Regions from separate parts of the Paenibacillus sp. IHB B 3415 genome, predicted to be linked through region 1. Evidence: riboswitches for the same ligand, from Rfam matches in the RefSeq annotation. Region 1 holds a riboswitch; each other region holds the start of a gene.
The links. A riboswitch is a leader RNA that binds a small molecule or an ion and turns the genes downstream of it on or off. The one in region 1 is predicted to bind cyclic di-AMP.
Positions count from the first base shown of each region.

Region 2: linked by a shared signal. The riboswitch ahead of QW71_RS25440 (3D domain-containing protein) and the one ahead of QW71_RS22125 (C40 family peptidase) in region 1 are both predicted to bind cyclic di-AMP.
Region 3: linked by a shared signal. The riboswitch ahead of QW71_RS27150 (hypothetical protein) and the one ahead of QW71_RS22125 (C40 family peptidase) in region 1 are both predicted to bind cyclic di-AMP.

Region 1 covers NZ_JUEI01000053.1:16,415-24,523, reverse strand. The annotation lists gene QW71_RS22155 (transglycosylase domain-containing protein) at 1-613, shown strand, start outside; gene QW71_RS22150 (DNA-3-methyladenine glycosylase) at 713-1,393, shown strand; gene QW71_RS22145 (AbrB/MazE/SpoVT family DNA-binding domain-containing protein) at 1,664-2,143, shown strand; gene QW71_RS22140 (YwhD family protein) at 2,237-2,743, opposite strand; gene QW71_RS22135 (M1 family aminopeptidase) at 2,848-4,863, shown strand; gene QW71_RS22130 (hypothetical protein) at 4,908-5,705, shown strand; cyclic di-AMP (ydaO/yuaA leader) riboswitch at 5,922-6,060, shown strand; gene QW71_RS22125 (C40 family peptidase) at 6,118-6,546, shown strand; cyclic di-AMP (ydaO/yuaA leader) riboswitch at 6,934-7,077, shown strand; gene QW71_RS22120 (C40 family peptidase) at 7,083-7,574, shown strand; gene QW71_RS22115 (GNAT family N-acetyltransferase) at 7,822-8,109, shown strand, end outside.
Region 2 covers NZ_JUEI01000063.1:11,483-19,591, forward strand. The annotation lists gene QW71_RS25430 (HD domain-containing protein) at 1-623, shown strand, start outside; gene QW71_RS25435 (TatD family hydrolase) at 677-1,447, shown strand; cyclic di-AMP (ydaO/yuaA leader) riboswitch at 1,646-1,875, shown strand; gene QW71_RS25440 (3D domain-containing protein) at 2,163-3,323, shown strand; gene rnmV (ribonuclease M5) at 3,484-4,035, shown strand; gene rsmA (16S rRNA (adenine(1518)-N(6)/adenine(1519)-N(6))-dimethyltransferase RsmA) at 4,032-4,916, shown strand; gene yabG (sporulation peptidase YabG) at 4,990-5,889, shown strand; gene veg (biofilm formation stimulator Veg) at 6,116-6,391, shown strand; gene QW71_RS25465 (small, acid-soluble spore protein, alpha/beta type) at 6,517-6,693, shown strand; gene ispE (4-(cytidine 5'-diphospho)-2-C-methyl-D-erythritol kinase) at 6,869-7,723, shown strand; gene purR (pur operon repressor) at 7,893-8,109, shown strand, end outside.
Region 3 covers NZ_JUEI01000071.1:24,720-32,828, reverse strand. The annotation lists gene QW71_RS27190 (GntR family transcriptional regulator) at 1-272, shown strand, start outside; gene QW71_RS27185 (ATP-binding cassette domain-containing protein) at 287-1,216, shown strand; gene QW71_RS27180 (ABC transporter ATP-binding protein) at 1,220-2,122, shown strand; gene QW71_RS27175 (ABC transporter permease) at 2,115-3,404, shown strand; gene QW71_RS27170 (hypothetical protein) at 3,417-3,611, shown strand; gene QW71_RS27165 (bifunctional 2-polyprenyl-6-hydroxyphenol methylase/3-demethylubiquinol 3-O-methyltransferase UbiG) at 3,685-4,314, opposite strand; gene QW71_RS27160 (DUF4878 domain-containing protein) at 4,444-4,830, shown strand; gene QW71_RS27155 (hypothetical protein) at 4,949-5,137, shown strand; gene QW71_RS27150 (hypothetical protein) at 5,484-5,930, opposite strand; cyclic di-AMP (ydaO/yuaA leader) riboswitch at 6,104-6,273, opposite strand; gene QW71_RS40085 (hypothetical protein) at 6,786-7,007, shown strand; gene QW71_RS27140 (glutaredoxin family protein) at 7,078-7,320, opposite strand; gene ytxJ (bacillithiol system redox-active protein YtxJ) at 7,317-7,643, opposite strand; gene QW71_RS27130 (SDR family NAD(P)-dependent oxidoreductase) at 7,874-8,109, shown strand, end outside.

The DNA of each region.
Region 1 (8,109 bases):
GCCTGTTACCGCAATTCTGAAAATTACAGATGCGGGCGGACATCTTCTATATGAAGCTCCGCAGCCTCAAGGGCAGTCTGTGGTAGATCCGGCCGCCGCTTATGTGCTGACCCGGCTGATGGAAGGCGTATTTGAGAGCGGAGGAACGGGTAACCGCGTAGCCTCGATGATCAAACGCCCGGTCGCCGGCAAAACAGGCACTACCGACACAGACGGCTGGATGGTGGGCTTCACTCCTGAGCTCTCCACTGCGGTCTGGGTAGGTTACGACAAGGGCCGGGACATTGCCACCGCTGATGGAAGACGTGCAGCGCCTATCTTTGCGCAATTTACGGAAAAAGCACTGGAGAATGTACCGCCGAAGATTTTCCCGATTCCCGATGGCGTGGTCAGCGTATATATCAATCCGCAGTCCGGCAAGCTGGCTACAGCAGCCTGTCCGGAGAAGGAGCTTACGACCTTCATCAGCGGCACTGAGCCTACTGAGTACTGCGACCAGCATGCCGCCGGCGACTCCGATGTTCCCCCGGATGGGAGCACCCCTGAGATTGCCGAGCCTGTCAAGGAGGACCATTCGCTATGGAATGACATCAAACGCTGGTGGATGAACTGATCCGGCATTGCTGCTGCCGGAGACTTGCGTTACGATGGGATGAGCCCGGCAAGGCGCTCTCTTAAGCGTTAGTCCGCCGCAGGAAGGTGTCAACCATTCATGAAGCTGAATTCTTCAGGCGGACCGGACCATTCCGCCCCGCAGCGGCTGCTGCCGCCTGAACTCTATGCGCTTACGGCAGTAGACGCAGCTCCGCGCCTCCTGGGCCAGCATCTCGTCCGGCGCACCGAAGACGGTGATATCCGCTGCCGTATTGTGGAGACTGAAGGCTACGGCGGCGCTGAAGACAAAGGGAGTCATGCCTACGGAGGGCGGCGGACAACCCGTACAGAAGTAATGTTCAGCGCCGGAGGCGCTACGTATGTATACCTGATCTACGGGATGCACTATTGCTTCAATGTGGTTACCGCTGCTGAAGACGAACCGCATGCGGTCCTGATCCGTGCAGTGGAGCCGCTTACCGCCAGAGACGCGGAGCTTATGGCTGCATACCGGGGAATTGCTGTCCGGAAGCCTTCTGATCTGTCCGGCGGCCCGGGCAAGCTGTGCCGGGCACTGAGGATAGACAAAAGCCTCAACATGGCCAGGCTTGATCTCCGCGGGGGGCCAATATGGCTGGAGCAAGGTGAAGCCCCGGAATCTCTGGATATTGTCCAGGCTCCGCGCATCAATATTCCCTATGCAGAAGAATACGCGCTGAAGCCTTGGCGTTTCTATCTCCGGGGCAATCCCTATGTCTCAGTCAGCAACACGGATGCGCAGCCGGTTATCCTCAACTGAAGATAGTTTCATTCCGCTGTTTCGGCTGTGCTAATTTGGGTAAAAAATAGAGAACCCTAATAAACCTCTCCCTTGGGATTACCCGAAGGGAGAGGTTTTATATTTTTTTGGCCCCGGACCCTCTCCTACGCCGTAAAACGGGCCATTTCCCGTATAAGCGACAAGAAACAACATAATTTGTATGCGCTTTCCCCGTTCTCTAAACTTACAATTACTGCTATAATCAGAGATATCCACAAAAAATATAAAGATGTAAATGAGGGACATGGGATGAAAGATACAGGCATGATCCGGAGTTTAGACAGTCTTGGTAGAATTGTGGTTCCCGTAGAAATCCGCATGACACGAAATATTGACATTGGGGATCCCATCGAGTTTTTTATTCTGAATGAGGAAATTATCGTCCTCAGAAAGTACACCTCCACAGAATGCACATTTTGCAGAAGCCTTGATCATGTAACCTATTATAAGGATCAATTCATTTGCAATACCTGCCTCAAAGAGCTGAGCGACCCCGGGCGCGGATCTGAAGAGATCACAATCTCTCCAGGCCCTGCAGAGGAGAACGCCGAACCTGTCCGCAGTGGACGGAGAACGAAGACGGAGGAAATGAGCCAGCGGCTGGAGAAAGCGATGGAGGACCACCCCTATGCCAACCAGAAGGAGCTTGCCGAGGTGCTCGGAATCAGCCAGGCCAGAGTAAGCCAGTTGAAGCGCAAGCTAAATACTGCCGGCAGAGTGACTCCGTAGCAGTGCATATCCCATCATCTTATACATAAGGCTTGGCCCTCTGCAAACAGAGAGCCAAGCCTTATTTTTTGATATGCATGTCCGTTCAGCTTACTACTCCGACAATGCCGCTTTCAGCTCGTCAGGCGAAGCGGCCCACCACTCTTCATTATGGGCGATCAGCAGTGATTTCAGCGCTTCCCGCTCCGTAGACCCAAGTCCCTCCACAATAATCTTCCGTTTCAGGGCAGCATCCAGCTTATTGACATGATCGGCAAGAATCTTCCAGCCCCGGCGGGCTTCGGAATCGATCCACATCTCACAGGCGGTAATTCCGCCGTAGAACTGGCCCTCCGGTGTACGGTCCACAGCGACCCAGACCACCCAGACCTGTCTTCCTTCCGGAACATCCTCACGGTTCACGGAGAATTTAATCCCCTTCTCCACTTTGCTCTTGGCATGCATGGCACCGATATCGATAACGGCGATACCTTGATCAATAATAACAGGCGATACATTACCCAGATCAATGGAGCCTGCGCCGAAGCCTTTATGCTTACTCTTGGCATTCACAATATTCAAGGCAATCTGCTTTTTGCCCTCTGGTTGTACGTTATCCACAAGTGCACACCCTTTCCATTCACTAATTATTTAATTTTAGCTAATAATGCGCCGATTGCAAACATATACATCCCGTAGATGCTTGTCACGGGAGGAATCACAGTATGAAGCCACATTCATTAAGGTATACCCTCATCTTCGCAGCTCTGGCTGTTCTCACCTTGCTTGGAGGCGGAATATGGTTTCTTTCAGGGCACAGCCCTGCCGTATGGACTGCCTCTGCCCCAAAAGAGGCCAAGGCCCCCGCCGTCCTGCCGCAGCAGCAAATTGTGCAGTCCACTCTTCCGGAGATCACTCCGCCTCCAGTGTCGGAGGTTTTAAGCCAGCGTGTGGTGGAATATCACATGGATGTTCAACTGCTGGCCGATACGGGAACCTTAACAGCTTCCGAAACGATGACCTGGACCCATCCGGGCAAAAAACCGGTCCAAGAGCTCTATTTTCACCTTTACCCCAATGCATTCGCTTCCGGCAATACAACCTTTATGAAGGAATCCGGAGGAACGCTCCGGGGCGACTCCATGCCTGCGGGCGGATACGGCAGCCTGACGCTGACGGATCTGCGGACCTCCGAGGGTATTTCGCTAATGCAGCGCACCCAGTATGTGCAGCCTGACGACGGCAATGTGAATGACAAGACCCTGCTTAAGGTCCACCTGCCCCAGCCGGTAAACGGTGGTGAGAGCGTAACACTCAAACTCCAGTTTGAGGTCAAGCTGCCGAAAATATTCGCCCGTATGGGAACCGCCGGCAACTTCGTCATGGCCGGCCAGTGGTTTCCCAAGCTCAGCGTCTACGAGCCTGCAGGCACAAGGGGAGCACAGGAAGAAGGCTGGAACCTGCATCAGTACCATGGCACATCCGAGTTCTACAGTGACTTCGGTATTTACAATGTAACCATCTCCGTCCCGTCCGATTACAAGGTTGCCGCCACCGGATTTCCGGTGAAGAACGCGCGGCTGGTGCAGGACCGCAAAATCTATCAGTTCTACGCAGATGATGTTCATGACTTTGCCTGGGCGGCATCGCCGGATTTTGTGGTTGCGGAGAAGGCCTTCTCCGCGCCGCAGGTGCCCGGAGTAAAGATCAAGCTCTATCTGGACCCGCTGCATAAGGATCTTCAGGAGCGCTATTTCCAGGCCGCAGAGGCTGCCCTGACCGCCTTCAGCAAATGGTACGGCCCTTATCCTTACTCCACCTTATCCATTGTTGTCCCGCCTGAGTCTGGCAATGGGGCCGGGGGGATGGAATATCCGACGCTGATCACTGCCTTCGGTGCTGCCGAGGCATCACCCGGCACTTCGCTTGAGCGGACCGTGATCCATGAGATCGGTCACCAGTATTTCTATGGTATGGTTGCCAGCAATGAATTCGAGGAGGCGTGGCTGGACGAGAGCTTCACCTCATATGCCGAAGACCGGCTGATGGAGCAGGAATATGGCGTTGCCTCAAGCCTCCCGCTGCAGTCCAGTCTGGTCTCCTCTTCGCAGCCGCTCAATCTGGAGACCTGGAAATACACCGGAGATGACGCCTACACGCGCAATGTCTATATCCGGGGCAAGCTGGTGCTCCGTGACATCGAACGGTTAGCAGGAGCCAAGAACATGGATGCCATTCTCGCTGCCTATGCCCGTAAATACCGCTTCAAGCATCCCTCGACCGCTGACTTCCAGAAGATTGTGGAGAATGTGACCAAGCAATCCTGGCAGACTTATTTTGACCAGTATGTCTACAGCGGCGGTGCCCCTGATTTTGCAGTAGACGACATCAGGCTCACGGCCAAACGGGGCGGCGGCAACGGAGCGGGCATTCAATATGATGCGGTAGTTGAGGTAAGCAACAAGGGCAGCCATTATGGGGATGTCCCTGTAAAATTCATTTTCTCGGACGGGTACTCGGTACAGCAATACTGGAACGGCGAAGGGAAGACAACATCGTTTGAATTATCGTATAAAGCACCTCTGGTCTCCGCCGAGATTGATCCGGGGCATTCCATACTGCTGGAGAGCAAGCATCTCAATAATTTCAGAATGGCGGAGCTTGAGCACAATACTCTTTCCCGCTGGACGCTCAGTGCGACGACACTGCTTGAAACCCTGCTCGGAACTCTTGTCTGGTGAGGTGAAGGATTGTGAAAATTTGGATAACCCGCGGTTGGCACAGCATGAAAGAGCAATTTTATATTCTGATTCTGCTATTTATCTACCGGCTGTTCTGGGGCTACTTCATGTATAAATTCATTAAAAGCGCCGTCGTTCCGGTACTGCTGCGGTATCCGGATGCGGATGCCGGCGGCAGTAGCATAGGCAGGCTGCTCTATTACATTGAGGGGCAGGCTGCGCTGCACACGGACCCGGACGTCCGGCAATGGCTATGGCTGCTCCTGGCACTGACTGTGTTGCGGCTGCTCCTCTCCCCCTTTATCCGGGCGGGCCTGCTGCACGAGCTTCACCAGGAGCGCGCCGGGGAGCGCGGACTGTTCTTTTTTCCCGGGATGAAGCGTTACGGGCTGCCTGTCCTGCTGTTCAGTCTCGTTGAATGGGCGCTGGCCCTACTGCCGCTCTATTGGCTGCTGCCGAAGATGTACCGTCTGCTTCTGAACGGCATTCTCGATTATCCGCAGCTGCTGACGCTCGTGCCTTATGTGCTGGGCTGGCTCATCTATCTCTTCCTTATCCGCAAGCTGCTGCTGTATATGCAGTTCGGTTATACCGCCGGCACGGGCATGTTCACTTCGCTGCTGATCTGTCTGAAGGTCCTTCTGCACTCCATCGGGATATCCGTCATTATGGGCGCAGGAAGTCTGGTGACGCTGATCCTCTGCGGCGCTGCGGCGCTCTTCTGCCCCGGCCTCCCGGCCCTGCTCCTGCGCCAGGCAGCCCCCCTGCCATCCACTCTATTCAAAATGTGGGGCATAGCCGCGCAGTATCATCTCTGGTCCAGTAAATCATTTCCACAATAATTGGCCGCCAAAACGGCATACTAAAAGAGTCATCGCCCCTCTGGTGAGGTGCATGACTCTTTTTTGTTTACAGCTGCGATAAGTGCATTTGCAAAACTTTAAATCCTTTGGTACAATGATGCCTGTACTACTAGTAACAAATTTGTAATCTTTCAAATGGAATTAAGCAGCTATGTAACCGAGCCTTTAACCTTATGTCGATATGTCACTATTCTGGTGCACAAAACGCCGAATTCCCAGCACCGGGGAGTGGGGGAACCATATTTTGGGTGAATTGATCTCGCTTTAGAGGGGTCATAGGGGAACCTTCTACCGAATCCTTAAGCTAACCTCGCAGGCCTTGGAAGGAGTACATCTTTTGAGAAGTCAGAACTTTAAGAAGAAATGCACCGCAGCAGCGCTGGGTCTTGTGATGGTATTTACACTTGGAGCGGGCAGCGCTTTCGCAGATTCCAAAATGGATACTGTGATCTCAAAAACCATTGGAACGTCATATAAAACCGGGGGCACCAGCACCAGCGGCTTTGATTGTTCCGGATTCACCAAATACGTATTCAAGAGTATCGGCCTTACCTTGCCGCGCACCTCTAAGGCACAGTTCAGCGTTGGAACAGCCGTATCCAAGAGTAATTTGCGTTCCGGTGATTTGGTATTCTTCAATACCCTGGGCAACGGAGTTTCCCATGTCGGTATTTATGTCGGCAATGGAAAATTCGCACAATCCTCCACTTCGCGTGGTGTAACCATCAGTTCGCTGAGTCAGGCATACTGGGCCAACCGCTACGTTGGCGCTAAAAGAGTGATGAGCACAACAGCCTATCAAGCTGTCGCTTACGATTGAACCCTTGAACATTTCCTCGAATATTTGTACCTCTAACATCTAAATGTAACTTATACGAGCCCGGTTTTGATTATTGCCGTAATCATTTCCGGGTTTTTCCTTTTCCTTATTCTACCTTTTACACTCATCTGCAGGCCCTGAAACACCTTTTTATCCCAAATCCAAAGAAAAATTCATCAATAGCTCACCCGCTGCGTAAATATGAGTCTTTCTATGCAGCTATAACTCTAAAAAACGCAAAAAAAATGCATTAATATGTTATAAGTGATTGCCAAGCGCCTTAGTCTTTGCTACAATTATCGCAGTGAGCTTTTAGTAACATTTTTGTAATTATTGAATCGCTTTTAACAAAGGTTTTGTCATGTATTGAATAACAGCTAATCCTAATCAACAGTCGTGCCGAGTTCCCTAAAGATTTAGGGAAACGGGGGAACCAACTTTGGGTGAATTGACCTCCTATTCTAAGAGGGGTCATAGGGGACCTTCAACCGAACCCTTAAGCTAACCTCGTAGGCATTTGGAAGGGGTATTTACTTTTGAAGAAGAAGCTAGCAGCCGCAGTACTAAGCTTTTCCATCATCTTCACCATTGGAGCAGGAAGCGCTTTCGCGGATTCCAAAATGGATAAAGTTATCGACAAAGCCATCGGGACCAAATACGTATCCGGCGGTGTATCCACGAACGGTTTTGATTGCTCCGGATTTACAATGTATGTTTTTGATAAGATCGGCATTAACCTGCCTCACCAATCCGGCTCCCAATATGAGATGGGTACTGCTGTATCCCGCGATGAGATGAGACCGGGCGATCTTGTATTCTTCAATACAAGCGGCAAAGGCATTTCCCATGTCGGTATTTATGTTGGTGACGGTGAGTTCGCACATGCTTCTTCCTCGCGTGGTGTAACCATCAGTTCCCTGAGTGACAGCTACTACGTCAACCGCTACGTTGGCGCCAAACGGATTATGAGTACAGATGCTTACAAGACTGTGGCTGCGGATTCCGAAGACAATGACGATGTGCAATAATTTGTCCTAATATAAGCGCTTTTCCAGGATTTTTGCCGAAATCTTGGAGGAGGGCTTATTTTTTTGTCTATAAAATTACTTACCCCGCTCTATATTTGTAAAACATCAATTTCGCTCTTTCATAAAATATTTATTGGCGTTTGTCAAGTTCCGGTCTTTCTGCAAGGTTTTTGCGTCGAATCCGGCTCGTTTTGTATATAATATTTATAGAATGAAGTAATGTTCCCTTGAAAGGAGGCCTCCGCTTATGATAAGTTCCCCGGTAACTTTTTATGTTGTTCCTATGGAGTCGCAGCATGCTGCTGAGATCTGTGAGTGGAACTATAGGCCCCCGTATAATATTTACGGCTGGATGCCCTGGGAGCAGATGCAGGCGCTCGGTGTTGAATTCGGTGATCCGCAGCTGCGCAGCGAGCAATACGTTTCCGTCGTGAACGGACAGGGAATCCTGTGCGGCTTCGCCCAGCTGTTCCCTATGGAGGGTGTAGTCCGGCTCGGAATCGGCATGCGGCCCGATCTGTGCGGTCATGGCATG
Region 2 (8,109 bases), on a different contig from region 1:
TGTCACGTTATCAGATGTACTGGCAGGTCTATTTCCATCCGGTAACACGCAGCTCGGAAATTATTCTGCGCCAGATTCTCCGCAGAGCCAAGGAGCTGGTGCAGGGGGATTATGGTTTCCGGTTCATGATTGAGCCGCTCAGTGATTTGTTCCGCGGGGATGTAACGGTGGAGCAGTACCTGCTGCTGGACGAGGCTTTGATGCAGACAGCCTTCATGCAGTGGACGCTGGAGAAAGATGAAATTTTAAGCGACTTGTGCAGCCGATTTATTCATCGTAAACTGTATAAATATGTGGAGATGGAGCATCTGGATACAGAGACAATTGACGAAATCCGCCGCAGCTTTGCCGGTGCCGGACTGCGTGCTGATTATGATCTGGAAATCGATTTTCCGACAGATCTTCCTTATGATGTATTCCGTCCGGGGGATGCTTTTGACAGCAAACAGATTCTGCTTCTGGACCGCCATGATAAGCTGCGGGAGATCTCAGAGGTATCGGATATTGTACGCTCAATCAGCGGGATTCACCGAGGCAGATATCATCTCTATTTCCCGCAGGACAGGCTGCAGAAAGCCCTTCCACAGCTGCCGCCCTCCATCGCAGATATTTTTGCAAAATAACCTAAAATACTTGTAATTCATCATAGAAATCAAGGCGGAAAGGATGAAATATAATGCAGTTATTCGACACACATACCCATTTGGATGCTCCGCAATTCGACGAGGACCGCGAGGAGGTAATCGCCCGGGCGCTGGAGTCCGGAGTCAGTAAAATGATCAATATCGGCTTCAACCGGGAGACGATTCCGACAACGATGGAGCTTGCAGAGAAATATGATTATATTTATGCAGCGGTGGGCTGGCATCCCCAGGATGCATTCAGTATGAAGGAGGGCGACCTCGAATGGATCGCCTCGCTTTGCAGCCATCCCAAGGTAGTGGCCATCGGCGAGATCGGACTTGACTATTATTGGGACACTTCTCCTAAGGATGTACAGCATGAGGTATTCCGCAAGCAAATCGGCCTGGCACGTGAACTGAAGATGCCCATCTGTATCCATAACCGCGATGCCCACGAGGATGTAATCCGGATTCTGCGGGAGGAAAAAGCGGGTGAGGTTGGAGGGGTGATGCATTCGTTCTCCGGCAGCTGGGAAAGCGCTAAAATGTGTCTGGATCTCGGCTTCCATTTGTCCTTCGGGGGACCGATTACGTTTAAGAATGCCAGGGTGCCCAAAGAGGTGCTCGCCCAGACTCCGCTGGACCGGCTGCTGATCGAAACGGACTCCCCATATTTGACTCCGCACCCCTTCCGCGGCAAGCGAAATGAGACCGCACACGTAAGACTGGTAGCGGAGGCAGCGGCGGCAATAAAAGGGATTGATTTACAGGAATTGGCTGAAATTACGTATGCGAACGCACTGGAACGATTTGGAATTGTCTGAAAACGGGAGAAAAAGCGGTGAAAAATGAAGTATAGCCGATATATTAAACTTTTATAGTCTAAAAACGGCTGAATATTACAATATTTTAATCATTTTTTTACGTAAACGTGGTTGAATCGTCCTTTACAACATGCATCAAAACAGGATATCATCTTTTCAGTGCAGTGAGCTGTTGTTACTGTGACAGTCACTATTTCATGGATCGTCTCGCTGAGTCTCCGTATGGAGAACGGGGGAACCAATAAATGCCCTGCCGCATGCCCGTACATAGAGTACAACACAGAATTGCCGCAGACTTTATTTGATTTCTTCACGTGGTCTTTGGGGTGAATTTGAGGGCAACCGCCGTGAGCGGGTGACCTGAGATAGGGCGTCTCTCTTATGCCCGAACCCGACAGCTAACCCCGTAAGCGCAAGTAAGAGAGGAAACCTCGTGCATAAACATTCCCGCGTATTCGACACCGGAGAAGCCACGAAAGAGTCCTCTGTGAACTCTTTTTTGGGCTTTTTTTGTTTTGAATAATGCGGATGTTCCCGGCATACTGTTATATAACAGATATCCGGAGTAGCTATGCCGAGCAGGCGATCCATGAGCAGGAAACGCTGGAGCAATGCGGGCGTATCCTGTTGCAATCTCAAACCTAGTTTCGTCAGAAATGATGCAGTCACCTTGATATAACTTGGACGACGGGGCTATGTAAGGAGGATGGAGAGAGTGGGCGTATTCCAACCAGAGGTATCCCATGATTCGCAATCATCCAGCAGGTCTTTCGCATTACGGTTGAAGCAAGTGAATCCTCGCGTACTTTCACTTGCAGGTGTGATATCGATTGTTATCGCACTGTTAATTCTGCTGTACGTACACGGTCAGAGCAATAAAGAAATTATTTTAGTTATAGACGGACAGGTGCAGACACTGGAGACGCGGGAAGCGCTGCTCAGTGATGTGCTGGCAAAGGAACAAATTTCGCTGCAGCCGTATGATGAGCTATCTATTGGCCTTAGTGATGAAATACAAGACGGCGACCGTGTCGTAATCACCCGTGCGCAGAAGCTTATGCTTACTGCAGACGGTGCAACCAAGACCATATACACCACCGAGGATTCGCTCGGAGATGCCATTACCAAGCTGGGTTACAGCCTGGAGGGCAATGATAAGATTTTCCCTTCGCTTGATACCGCAGTCACACCCGACATGGAAGTCAAGATTGTCCGTATTACCAAGCAGACCGTACAGCGGACAGTAAACTTGCCTTTTAAGGTCATCAAAACCGCAGACCCCTCTCTGTATAAGGGAGACGTAAGAGTTGCACAGGCAGGCAAGCCGGGCGCGATCATCCAGCATATCGAGAAGATATATCAGGATGGGGAGCTAGTCTCCATGAATATGGTCGGCAAGGAAGTTCAGACGGTAACCAAAGATAAGGTTATTGCTGTCGGTACCAAAGCGGTTCCGAAGCCTGTTGTAGCTGCTGCAACTACATCCAAAGCCACAACAACCTCCAAATCATCCAAAGTCAGCGCGAAGAGCAACAACGTCACGAGCAAGGCAGGCGTAGATTTTGAATACAAAAAAATGATCAAAAACGTATCCATGACGGCTTATTCCTCGGAAGAACCGGGAATTGGAACACGTACCGCCTCCGGCACACGCGTAACGGAAGGCCGCACTATTGCAGTGGATCCGAATGTAATACCAATTGGCTGGTGGGTGTACATTGAGGGATTAGGGTTTCGCCGAGCAGAGGATACCGGCGGTGCCATTAAAGGCAACAAGGTGGATGTTTACTACGATTCACTGAGCCATGCCCGTAATTTCGGCCGGAAGTCGCGGACCATCTATGTGATTGGACCTGTGAAGCCGGAGCTTAACTAAGCGGCAAGTCTTTTGCAAATTAGCGGTTTATAAGATATAGTGGGGGTAGCACTTACGGAATTTAGAGAGCTGCCGCTCATCACTTATACATTCTTTAGCCAAAAAGAAGGGGAGCGAATCCTCTTCTTTTTGCGTTTTAGAGTAAGGGAGTAAATTATTTATGATTAAAGAATTAATTGTCGTCGAAGGTAAAAGCGATACCGTGGCCGTCAAGCGGGCCGTAGAAGCGGATACGATTGAAACAGGCGGTTCCGCAGTGGACCGCAAGGTCATTGCGAAGATTACATTAGCCATGGAACGCAGAGGGGTTATCATCCTCACGGATCCCGATCATGCCGGAGAGCGGATTCGTAAAATTGTCTCCTCCAAGGTGCCCGGATGCAAGCATGCATTCATTCCGGAGAAGGACGCAACCCGCAAAGGGGATATAGGTGTGGAGAATGCTTCGCCTGAGGCCATCCGCCATGCGCTGGAGCATGTTCACACTTCTTTTGAAGGGGCACCGGCTGTAATTGGGCTGGATGATCTTATGGCCGCAGGCATGATGGTACACGCACAGGCAGCAGAGCGAAGAATGCAGCTTGGCAATCTGCTCGGTATCGGTTATTGCAACGGCAAGCAGCTGTACAAGCGTCTGGCGATGTTCGGTATTACACGCGAAGAGTTCGCGCGCGCGCTCGCCCAAATTGATCAGGGAGGCATTACTTCATGAGCGACACTCTGAATATCTCATCCCCAACTAGAACCAAAGCAATAATACAGCGGTACGGGTTTTCGTTCAAAAAAAGCCTGGGCCAGAACTTCTTGATCGACCAGAATATTCTGGACAAAATTGTCGATGCTGCAGGTCTGGATACTGCCGCAGGCGCACTGGAGATTGGCCCGGGTATCGGAGCCCTGACAGAAAGGCTGGCGATGACAGCAGGAGCAGTCACAGCGGTGGAGATTGACCGCAGACTGATTCCGATCCTCAGGGATGTCCTGTCACCCTATCCCCATGTAAAGATCCGCAATGATGATGTACTGAAGGTCAATATGCAGGAGCTGTTTGCCGAGGATTTCGCCGGTGTGGACCGGATCAGTGTAGTGGCCAACCTCCCGTATTATGTGACGACCCCTATTCTCATGAAGCTGCTGGAAGAGAAGCTGCCGCTTGATAACATTGTCGTTATGATCCAGAAGGAAGTTGCCGAACGTATGGCTGCTTCTCCTGGGGGCAAAGAGTACGGAAGCCTTAGTATTGCCGTCCAGTATTACAGCGAGCCTGAACTGGTCTGCATGGTACCCCGGACGGTGTTCATTCCGCAGCCGAATGTAGAGTCAGCCGTTATCCGTCTGAAGGTCAGAGAGCGCCCTCCGGTTGAAGTTGCCGACGAGAAGCATTTCTTCGATGTTGTTCAGGCATCCTTCACCCAGCGGCGCAAGACGATCGCCAATAACCTGAAGGCCCGCTACTTCGCTGAAGAGGGGCGTGAGCGTCTGGAGGTACTGCTGGCTGAAGCAGGGATAGAGCCGTCCCGCCGCGGAGAGACACTTAGCCTGGAGGAATATGCGCGGCTAAGCGCTGTCCTGCTGGCCGCAGGAATCGCATAATCAGCAGAAAACACTCCGGGTGATGAACCAACCGGGACCTTTGCCCATAACATGGGGTAGAGGTGGTGTTGTAATGAATTTAGGAGACTTGGTCATACGTAAATCTTATGGCGGCGATGTGACTTTCCGGGTAGAGAATATAGTGCAGAATAGAGCCGTCATCAAGGGGACGGAATTCCGGTTGCTGGCGGATTCTCCGCTGGATGATCTGGTGCAGGTGCCTCCTACCCGGATTACGGAGCGGGGGCAGCAGGCGCAGATCAAAGCCATAGAATCCCTGAGCTGGCTGCGCAAAGACCGCCAGGAGCAGAGCCAGCGCAGCGGAGAGAGTGTATCCGGAACCTGGACCCAATCTCCCAAGGAAGCTGCTTACTTTGAAGTGCCGGGTAAGGTGCTGCATTTGGATGGCGACGCGCTTTACCTGAAGAAAAGCCTGAGTCTGTATGAGCAGTTGCGCATACCCGCCGAAGGGCATCATATTCATGAGTCCAAAATGGCGGAGACCTTATACCGGCTGCTGCCCCGTGTGCGACCGGATATTGTGGTGATTACCGGTCATGACGGAGTACTTAAGCAACAGCAGGCTTATGATCTCTACAGCTTGAGCAGCTACAAAAATTCACAGAATTTTGTTGCGGCCATCCAGGTGGCCCGGGATTATGAGCGGAATTTCGATGCCCTGACGATTGTTGCAGGGGCCTGCCAATCGCATTTCGAGGCGCTGCTGGGCACAGGGGCGAATTTCGCCAGCTCACCGGGAAGAATACTCATTCATGCCCTGGACCCCGTCTATATTGCGGCCAAGGCTTCGTTCACTTCGATCCGCGATACGGTCAATTTGAGCGATGTATTGAACCATACCATTAGCGGCAACCAGGGAATGGGCGGAATTGAGACCCGCGGGAGCTTCCGTATCGGGATGCCCCGGCTGCAAAATCTTGCTACCCTGAAGGTGGCGCCTTCGGTGATGTAGCGGCAGATATAGAGAAGGAAGGATAAGCGATCCGGCTTATCCTTCCTTTTTTCGTGGGCAGATTTGCGTTCAGCATTACCGCTAACAAGGAGCTTAAGCCGGGACTTCGTGATGCTAAAAAAATTCCGTTGACAACTTTTTTAGCATCATCTATAATTATTTATTTGATTTGACAATGATTGTGAAAAGTTGTATAATGGACAAGGAAAGAGGTGGTCGTCAGGCAATGGCTAATAACGCGCTGTTGGAAATCAAACGCAGTCTCGAAGCTCACGTCGGTCATAAGATCACGTTGCGGGCTAACGGTGGTCGTCGCAAAACCGTTGAACGTACCGGTGTCCTGGAAGAAACGTACCCTTCTGTATTTATTGTCAAACTGGATCAGGAGCAGCAAACCTTTAAGCGAGTCTCCTATAGCTATGCCGATATACTTACTGAATCTGTGGAAATCACAGTTACCGAAGACGATGGGCAGATGCGGATTATGTATATTAAAGCTTAGCGTCACGGACAGTCTCCCTGCAGGGGGGCTGTTTTTTGTTTTTCCGCTGCATGACCTGTGCCCCTTGGCCGCATACTACATAAGCAGTAGCTCATCATCCAATAGCATAAAGGGAGGAATCCGTAATGAGCCGCAGAAGACGGGGCATGATGTCGGAGGAATTGAAGACAGAGCTGGCCAAGGAGCTTGGATTTTATGAAACGGTAGAGCAGGAAGGCTGGGGCGGAATACGGGCAGTTGATGCCGGAAACATGGTCAAGAGAGCCATTCAGCTTGCTGAACAGGCTGCACGGAAATCGTAACGCCGTAAGCTGGGGTCTGCAGTTGTAACCTGGGTATCGCCTGCTGGCGGTACCTTTTTCCAAATACAGGGGTCCGTAGAAGCTTGCTCAACTTTTGTTAATGGACTTCACTGCCAGTTTCTCATATAATATGTTAAGTTGTTTTTACGGGAAAAGCTGAGGGTGGGTGAACGCCTTGAAAATGTATGAGAAAGCGCCGGCCAAGATTAATTTGATGCTGGATGTGCTGCATAAGCGCGCTGACGGATTTCATGAAGTGGAAATGATAATGACTATGGTCGATCTGGCCGACCGTCTGGAGCTCTCCGAGCTGAAGCGTGATTCCATTATTATCTCTAGCCAGGCCGGGTATATTCCGCTGGACGAGAAGAATCTGGCCTTCCAGGCCGCAAGACTGATTAAAGACCGCTATAACGTGAGAAGCGGTGTACATATTCATCTGGACAAAAGAATTCCGGTCGCTGCCGGCCTTGCCGGCGGCAGCAGTGACGCCGCGGCTACGCTGCGCGGCCTGAATCGGCTCTGGCGCCTCGGGATCCCGGCGCAGGAGCTGCAGGAACTGGGCGCCGAGCTAGGCTCGGACGTCCCGTTCTGCGTCACAGGAGGCACTGCCCTGGCTACGGGCAGGGGAGAACGGCTGACGCAAATAGCGAGTCCGCCGCAATGCTGGGTCGTCCTGGCCAAGCCGCCGATTAATGTATCGACGGCTGAGGTGTACGGACGCGTACGCGCGAATAACATCGCGGTCCATCCGTCCGCACTCCGGATGCAGCAGGCGATTGAGGCCGGCGATTTCGCGGCGGTCTGCGCGGGCCTGGGCAATGTGCTGGAGGATGTGACCCTGAAGCTGCACCCGGAGGTACAGCAGCTCAAGGAAGCGATGATGAAGCTGGGGGCAGACGGGGTGCTGATGTCCGGCAGCGGACCGACAGTGTTCGGCCTGGTGTCGAAGCAGTCCAAGGTGGCGAGGATCTATAACGGACTCCGCGGATTCTGCAAGGAAGTCTACGCCGTGCGTTCGCTGAGCTGAGCCAGAAGGCACACAGAAACGGTTAGCGCCGCCCTGGCAGCTAAGCCGTTTCTTCTTGAGCGAAGCGCAAGCCTTCCTCGGAAGGACGGTATAACCGTTTTCGCTTGTGTAAATCCGTACAAAAATGATATTATTCATAATAATATTCGGTTTTGGCGAGGAGCATTCCGTGAAGAAACTTAAACGAAGCCAGCGATTGGTTGATATGACCCAATTTTTACTTGAGAAGCCGCATGATCTGCTGCCGCTCTCGACCTTCGCAGAGCGGTACGGTGCAGCGAAGTCATCGGTCAGTGAAGATCTGGCTATTATAAAAGAGGTATTTGAAGGCGAAGGCATGGGCGAACTGCAAACCCTGGCGGGTGCTGCAGGCGGAGTCAGGTATA
Region 3 (8,109 bases), on a different contig from region 1:
GTGAGTTTGCGGGTGACCTGAAGTGCAGTGTGATCACCGTCCGGCGGGTCTATCAGGATCTGGAGAATGAAGGGCTGCTGCGCACAAGACAGGGAACGGGCACCTTCGTCTCCCATGTAGGAGACGGAACCATGGCAGGCTATAAGCAGGATGCCATCCGCAAAGCGCTGGAGAGTGCAGTGGATGTGGGGCTGTCCGTACATTGCAGTGAAGATGAGCTGACACAGCTGTTCAAGGAAATTGTGCAGGACAAATACGGGAAACAGAAATGAAGGACGGGGATCTCATGGTACAGCAAGCCATAGAACTACGGAATGTGTGCAAGAAGCGGAGGGGCAAGACGGTAGGGCCGCTTAATGTTAATCTGCCGCAGGGTTACATTACTGCGCTGGTGGGCCAGAACGGCTCCGGCAAAAGCACGCTGCTGCACATGCTGCTGCAACTGACTTTTCCAGAGGAAGGCGAGATCCGCTGGTTTGAGGAAGCCTACCGTGACGGGCTGCCGCTGCAGCTCCGCCAGACTATCGCTTATGTACCGGAGATCTCGCAGAATGAAGAGAATCTCTGGACAGCCGGCGAGGCTGCCGATTTCCGCCGCCGCTGGTATCCTTCCTGGGACCAAGGTTATTACGAGGAGCTGATCCTGAAGCTGGAGTTGCCGGAGAATGCCAGGCTGGGCAAGATGTCCAAGGGCGAACGCCGCAAATTCGAGATTGCCGCGGCCCTGGCTGCGAAGCCCCGGCTGCTGCTGCTGGATGAGCCGTCTTCCGGCCTTGACCCTTTTGCCTGGAAGATTATGATTGAGACTCTGCAGCGGTACATGGATGAGCATGAGGCCACCATCGTGATCTCGACCCACATTGTGGAAGAGGTGCGGCGGCTAGCGGATTACATTGTCCTGATGCATCAGGGGCAGCTGCTGGGAATGGCCGAGAAGGACAGCTTGTTCGGCTCCTGGAGTGAAATATGGGTTCAGGCAGAGGGCGGACAGGCGCTGGAGGAACTGGCAGCAGAGCTGCCGCAGGCGCTGGAGCTTAAGCTGGAAACGCCGGGAGTGGCTTCATTTTTGACCCAGCAAATCTATCAATATGAGAAACGCATTCATGATTTGGGCGTAAAGGTTATCAAGAGCCGCAGCCTGGAGCTTGATGAAATCCTAAGCTTATGGAGCCGGGGACATCGTCCGGTTCTGATTGACCAGAAGAGAGGGGAATAAGGAATGGAAGCTTTGCATTTGGAACAGGTAGTGAAGCAGTACGGCGATAAGACAGCAGTCAACGGAATCAGTCTGAAGGTAGAACAAGGCGAAATTTACGGTCTGCTGGGTGCAAACGGCGCCGGCAAAACGACGACTATGCGCATGGTGCTAGGTCTGATCTATCCAGATGAAGGCCGGATTCTTTATAACGGCAAGCCGTATAGCACGGAGCTTCAGCATCTGATGGGTTATCTTCCAGAGGAGCGGGGGCTATACCCGAAGGTCAAAGTAAGCGATCAGATTATCTATCTGGCCCGGCTTCGCGGCATGCCGGCAAGTGAGGCGGATAAGAGCCTGCGTTACTGGCTGGACCGGTTCGACGTTCCGGAATACTACAATAAGAAGATTGAAGAATTGTCCAAGGGCAATCAGCAGAAGATGGGCTTCGTCGCTGCCGTCGTCCATAAGCCGAAGATTCTGATTCTGGATGAAGCCTTCAGCGGCCTCGATCCGGTGAATGTGGAGCTGCTGAAGGATACAGTCAGAGAGATGCGGGATCAGGGCACGAGTATTCTTTTCTCAACCCACCGGATGGAGCATGTGGAGGAGTTATGCCGCAATATTACGATTCTCGACCGCTCAAACACCGTAGTTCAGGGAGACATCCGTGAGATCAAGAAGGGTTATCCGCGGGAAGCAGTCGTACTGCGTACAGCCGGGGAAGTGAACGGGCTTGCGGAGATTGCCGGAGTCACTGCAGTGGAGCGCCAGGAACGCGGATATCTGCTGTCCATCAGCGAGATTGGCGCAGCACAGCGCATTCTGCAGCTGGCCATGGCTCAAGGCGAGGTAGAGCATTTCGAGATTAAGGAACCGACGCTAAACCAAATCTTTATCAGGGCGGTGGGTGAATCTAATGAATAAGATGGGGAGCATTATCAACTTCACATTCAAGAACAAGGTAAGAACGAAATCCTTCATGATTACAACATTAATTCTGGTGCTCCTGCTGAGTATCGGGATGAATATTCCTTATCTGATCAAGGTGTTTAAGGGAGAAGACGGTGCCAAGGAAGCTACGCAAATCGGAGTGGTTGCAGAGCAGGGCTTCCGGCCTGCCGAACTGCTTCTGGCGTATACACCACCGGCTGAAACAGATGCTCAAGTCGAATTCACAGCTTATACCTCCGCAGATGATGCTGCGCTGAAGCAAGGGCTGGAAGACGAGAAGATTGAGGGTTATCTCTCCTTTGCTTCAGAGGGCAGTGAAGGGGTACCGCCGGTTACGTATCACAGCAAAGACGGGGATATCAGCGACAAAGTGCAGAGTTATCTTCAAACTGCTTTGCAGCAGGTGAATACCGGACTTATTGTCGGCGATAAGCTGACGGAGAGCCAGGTAGCTGCGATATTTGCTCCGGTCTCGATTGGCACAGAACAGCTGAACGCCGATGCAGCAGCATCTGCATCAGAAGAAGGAGATGCCAAGCCGGTCATTAACTATGTCGTTGTCTATGTCCTGCTGATGCTGTTCTTCATGTCCGTGATGATGACAGGCAACATGATCGCCGCTGAGATTACCTCGGAGAAAAGCTCGCGTATCATGGAGATTCTGATCACCAGCGCATCACCATTAACACAGATGTTCGGCAAGGTCATCGGGATCTTCCTCGTCGGCCTGCTGCAGATCGCCATTATATCCGCCAGTATCGCTGTCAACCTGATGCTTCCGCACAATTCCGGCATCCTATCTGATTTCAACCTAGATCTGGGACAGCTGAATGCCAGCATTCTGGTGTATGGATTTATCCTGTATATCCTGGGTTACTTCCTGTACGCTCTGATGTATGCAGCTGTCGGTTCGATTGTCAGCCGGACAGAGGATCTGGGGCAGGCAGTTATGCCTGTGATGATGGTGGGCTTCGTCAGCTTCTACCTGCCGCTGTTCAGCATCTCGAACCCGGATACCCTGCTGGTTAAGGTAGCGAGCTTCGTTCCATTCACCTCTTCACTCAGCTTGCTGCTGCGGATCGGCGTGGGGCATGTGGCCTTCTGGGAGATCATAGTCTCGCTGGCAATCCTGCTGGCAACGACCTTCGTCTTCGGCTGGCTCGCCGCCAAGATCTACCGCACCGGCGTCCTGATGTACGGCAAGCGTCCTAGTATTAAGGAGATTAGAAAAGCGATGAAGGCTTATAAGATCTAAGGAGTGGAAGTTATGGATAAAAAGCATCAGCAAAACACCGGATTACTGTTTGCAGCTTCTTTTCTTTCACTAACAGCGGGCCGAATGCTAGATTCTAACGGAAGCAACCTGATAGATTTCACGCAAGGGATGCTCACGGGTATAGGCATTGTGGGTATGGTGGTGACCATCATAGCCTTTGGCAGATATCAGAAGCGCAGCCAGTAAATATAGATCAAAGCCCATTCGCCGGTGGAGGCGGGTGGGCTTTTTCTACTTATGCAGACAGTCTTGGTGAGCGCTATCCTACCTTTTTACATTTTACAATTAAGAAGTTTATGGAAGGTTTGTTTTTCATACTCTTACCGGGCTCATCTATTTCTGATATCTCGACCAGGCCATAGTTGGCAAAGTCTTGTTGAATGGAGTCAGCATCATAAAAAAACATGTTCACTCGGTCCATGATCTCGAAATAGTCTGTATCCAGTTGGACGCCCTTACCGTACATTGGAGCTTTTTTGGATACCGTTGTAAAGACCATATATCCACCCGGCTTCAGCTGATTATAACAAGCCTGAATGAACTTCTCCCGCTCACGCTGATCCAATAAGTGAATCAGGGCATAGCAGAATATACCGTCATAGAGCTTATTGTCAAAAGGCATATCCGTTACCGAGCCGTGGTAAACATTCATATCCAGCCCGCGCTGCCTAGCCAGATTAATCGCTGTTTGTGAAATCTCAATACCTGTAACATCTATCCCATTATCCATAAAAACCTTAGCATTTCTGCCATATCCAATACCGGGAATCAGGATGTCTTTAACATTCTTTTCGTGGAAAAAATCCTTGGTTAGGATGGCCGAGTCAGAAGGTTCAAATCCCCACATCGTTTGTTTTTCTATGAAGCTTGCTTCCCAAAACTCCGTCATAGCCCGATCTCCTTTAATCACACTAAATAGTTATTACAGACACATTATATCTACGATAAAACTGATTTGCAATGTTATTGTTAATCCTCGTATTTAAACAGATAGACTTTTGTGAAGCGGACGGATATTATGTTAGATGGATTTAGAACGATTAAGCAGCAGAAGCTAAGTGATGATCCGGAGCTGAACAGTGTGGTAGTTAGCTACCTGGATGATTTCAATGATATCTATAAATGGAGTGAGTATGCATCGGATGATTTCATCGCGAAAGTGTACATGTGGTGTTCCGGAGATACCTCAGAAAGTAAGACGATAGATGAAATGAAGGCTCTGTATGCTGAAATCAGCAAGGAGACGGCAAATATAACAGATTACGAAATTAATGAAATGAATAAAATAAACGCTGATGAATACGAAGTGGTAGTGTACAGGTCCTGGGATAACGGGAGTGATGATACCGCTGTCTATTCAATGATTAAAATGGATGGGGTATGGAAGGTGGATGACCGGTATTGATGAAACGGGCTTATGAATAATGCTGTTCTATAGAGTGAGTACAAACCACCCCAAACTGGTTAAAACCCCGCAGATAGTGTACCTTAGTAATATTAGTAATTAGGAGTGGTGATTTTTTGTGAAAAAAAGTAGACAAACCCCCGTGCTGGTCGTGGTCTCCATCCTGCTGATCATTATCAGCAGCCTGATCCCGTCGGACAAATCAACCTGGCTGGGGGCACTGCAGACCATCTTGCTGGGCGTCGGGCTGCTCGGATGCTGCATGGCTTTTTGGCGGTTCGCCAAGGGCGGCAAAGGTAAGCGCTGATTTCTGGCACTGGAACGGATAGCATAGCATAGCAAATGGAGAGCCGTGGCGGATGCTGCGGCTTTTATTAATATGAACGACGTCAGCGGATTTACTCTATGCAGCGCTTGCTACGCGGACTGAGAGGACCTTATTTTGTGAAAAAGCCTGCTTTTTTGCTCGTTGCGGACTCAGGAGCGCTTATATTGTTCGATGGAGCTCAAAATGAGGCGAAACTGGTTAGTTAAGGTCCTCTGAGTCCGCATGGATCGCTGAATGGCCTGACCGGACGAAATAACGGATCTACAGTCCGCATGGATCGCAGCAGCATGGTTGATTCTATTGGTGCAGGCCCCAGCAGCTTGCCCTATCCCGCCGATGGGCGCGGGACAGCTGGCCGCACAGCAGCCATCTGTTCGCGAATCCCTCTGAGCTGCGCTTTCAGCTCAGGAACGCTTCGCTGCAGGATGAGGCTGATCTCGGGCAGCGGCAGCTGGATGCCGTACCATAAGGCGCTGGCGATCTGATCCTCCCAGGTGAGCAGGGCAGAAGAGCAGCGGCCGCGGTCTTGAGCAACCAGCGAGCATTGCCGGATGCATTCCCTGTAGGCGGCAAGGGAGTAAGCATCTGCTTGGATGCTGCCCTTGAGCCACGGCTCAGAGAGTGCCGCGAATGTGGCAATTGCGGCTTGATCGGCGCGGGCGCCTTTCTCCAGCAGGAGACAGCTTAGCGCATAGATGGTTCCGCTATATTGCTCAATATAGCTGGTGAATCCGGCAGCGGGAACTGCATTGGACGATAATGGGTCTGGCATGTGGACACGTTCCTTCCTGAATGTGGGCGATTTGTAGTTTGATTATGTAGTTGATTGGTTTGCCGAAATGCTGATCCGCCGGAATAAGTGCGCAAAAAACCGCAGACAGAGGAGGACCTCTGCTGCGGTTTTGTTACAGGCGTAAGAAGCCTGGGGCAAAATCGTGGCGGATCAAGATCTCTCTCTTTACGCTTACGGGGTTAGCTGTCGGATTCGGACGGTGAGAGTCGCCCTACCTTTTGAGACTGCGCAATTGAAGTCTCCTTCGGATTCACCCCAAGTAGGCCTGCGGCCTGATGGTTCCCCCGTTTTCCGCTTGGCGGAAATTCAGCGTGCATTCATAGTTTCGTTGGTAACTTTCAACACGAATCATACCCTTTCAGGATTGTCTTTGTAAAAATGGAAAAGAGTGCTTCTGCGCCGGATTTGCAATAAATTGCTGCTTCGCAAGGAATATTGGAGACTAAAACCATATATGTGGCCGATTATCATCCGTTTATCTCGCTCAATCGCCGTTTTTTATTTTTGGGAGGCAGCGGTGAGGGAACTTCGGAAATATTAATGCGTTAGACGGAAATGCCGCCGATAATGAATTTTTGAAAAATATCGTATTAGTGAGATATCGGGCGATAATGAGAGTTTGAAGATAAAGTAAGCGTTACCCGTCAGGAAAATGGATTCTTGATTGTGTTATTAGAGTAATTATGGCGGTTTACAAATTGCACCTGAATTAGAGCCTGATTTTACGAAAAGTGTATCCTTTCTAGCCCCGCAAACGATACATCCCGGAGGGCAAATTCCCCGTTTCCCGAACGCTTGACTTGGACCGGCGGCCACCGCATTGCCGTCGCAGACGTGAACTTTGAGCGCCGCGCCTATGAGAAATGGACAGCCTACGGCCAGTCGAAGACCGCCAATGTGCTGTTCGCCCTTGAACTGGACAAACGCGGGCAAGCACATGGTGTCCGGGCCTTCTCAGTGCATCCCGGCAGCATCCTGACCGATCTGGCCGGCATCTGCCTTATGACGAGCTGCGCGGCATGTGAGGCTATGACAGGGGTTACATTCCCGGCCTGACAGATCTGAACAACAAAAATGGTGCCGGCCCTGTAAGAGGGCGGCACCATTTTGCATAGGGGAATAATCATTAATGAACAGCTGCCTCAATAAGCTCCTGAAGCTCAGGAAGATTGAAGCCCTTGACAGCCCGGTCTCCGGATACGGTGACTGGAACACCCATGAAGCCCAGCTTCTCGACTTCTTCCTGGTAAACGGTACTGGTCATCACATCTCTGACTTCGAAGGGAATGCCCTTGCTCTCAAGCAGCTGCTTCACCTGATTGCAGTCGCTGCAGCCGGATGTGGAATAGATGATTACGTTCTGGCTCATTGCTCCACAGCTTCCTTGATGGCGCCACGGGTGATTTTCCAGTGGGAAGTGTTCCAGCGGACCTCACCATCCTCCAGCAGGAAAATCTGCGGCGATTCATGCTTAATCCCGAAATCCTCGGCAATCTGATTGGAGACCGGACGGTCTTCGATAACATGTACAATGGCGGCAGGCGTGTCGGAATTCTGTGTATAGGCCTGGAACTCCTCATTTGCTTTGGCGCTGATCGGGCAGGTGGTGCTGTGCTTGAAGAGCAATTTTTTGCCGGGTTGCCCTACGTATTGTTGCAGTTCATCCAGTGTATGGATTTGTTGAATAGACATCAGAGGATCACCTTCCTGGAATAGAATTTAGAAAGCATCTTGTCAACAATTGTGTTGTTAACAACTATTATTCTTGATTGTAACATAGTTCAAAATTAAAGCAAAAGAATGTTCAGCAGGCTTATCCCCTCCCTTGCAGGATGTTGATAAAGGCTAATTGCCATGCTAATGTGAGAGTGATGCAGCAACGCTCTGCGCATAAATAAGCAGGTATGAGGGGGGGGCAATTCATGAAAAGGGTCGCTTTTGTAACCGGTGCCGACCGCGGGCTCGGGTTTTATCTGGTACGCTTTCTTCTGGAGAATAAATACACAGTGTTTGCCGGCCGGTATTTACCGGAAGCGGAGGCACTGGAGGTTCTGAAAGCGCAATACCAGGACACGCTGATGCTGGTCCCTCTTGATATCGGCAGCGCAGAGAGCGTGAAAGAGGCAGCGCGGAGTATTGCGGGCAGTACGGGACACAT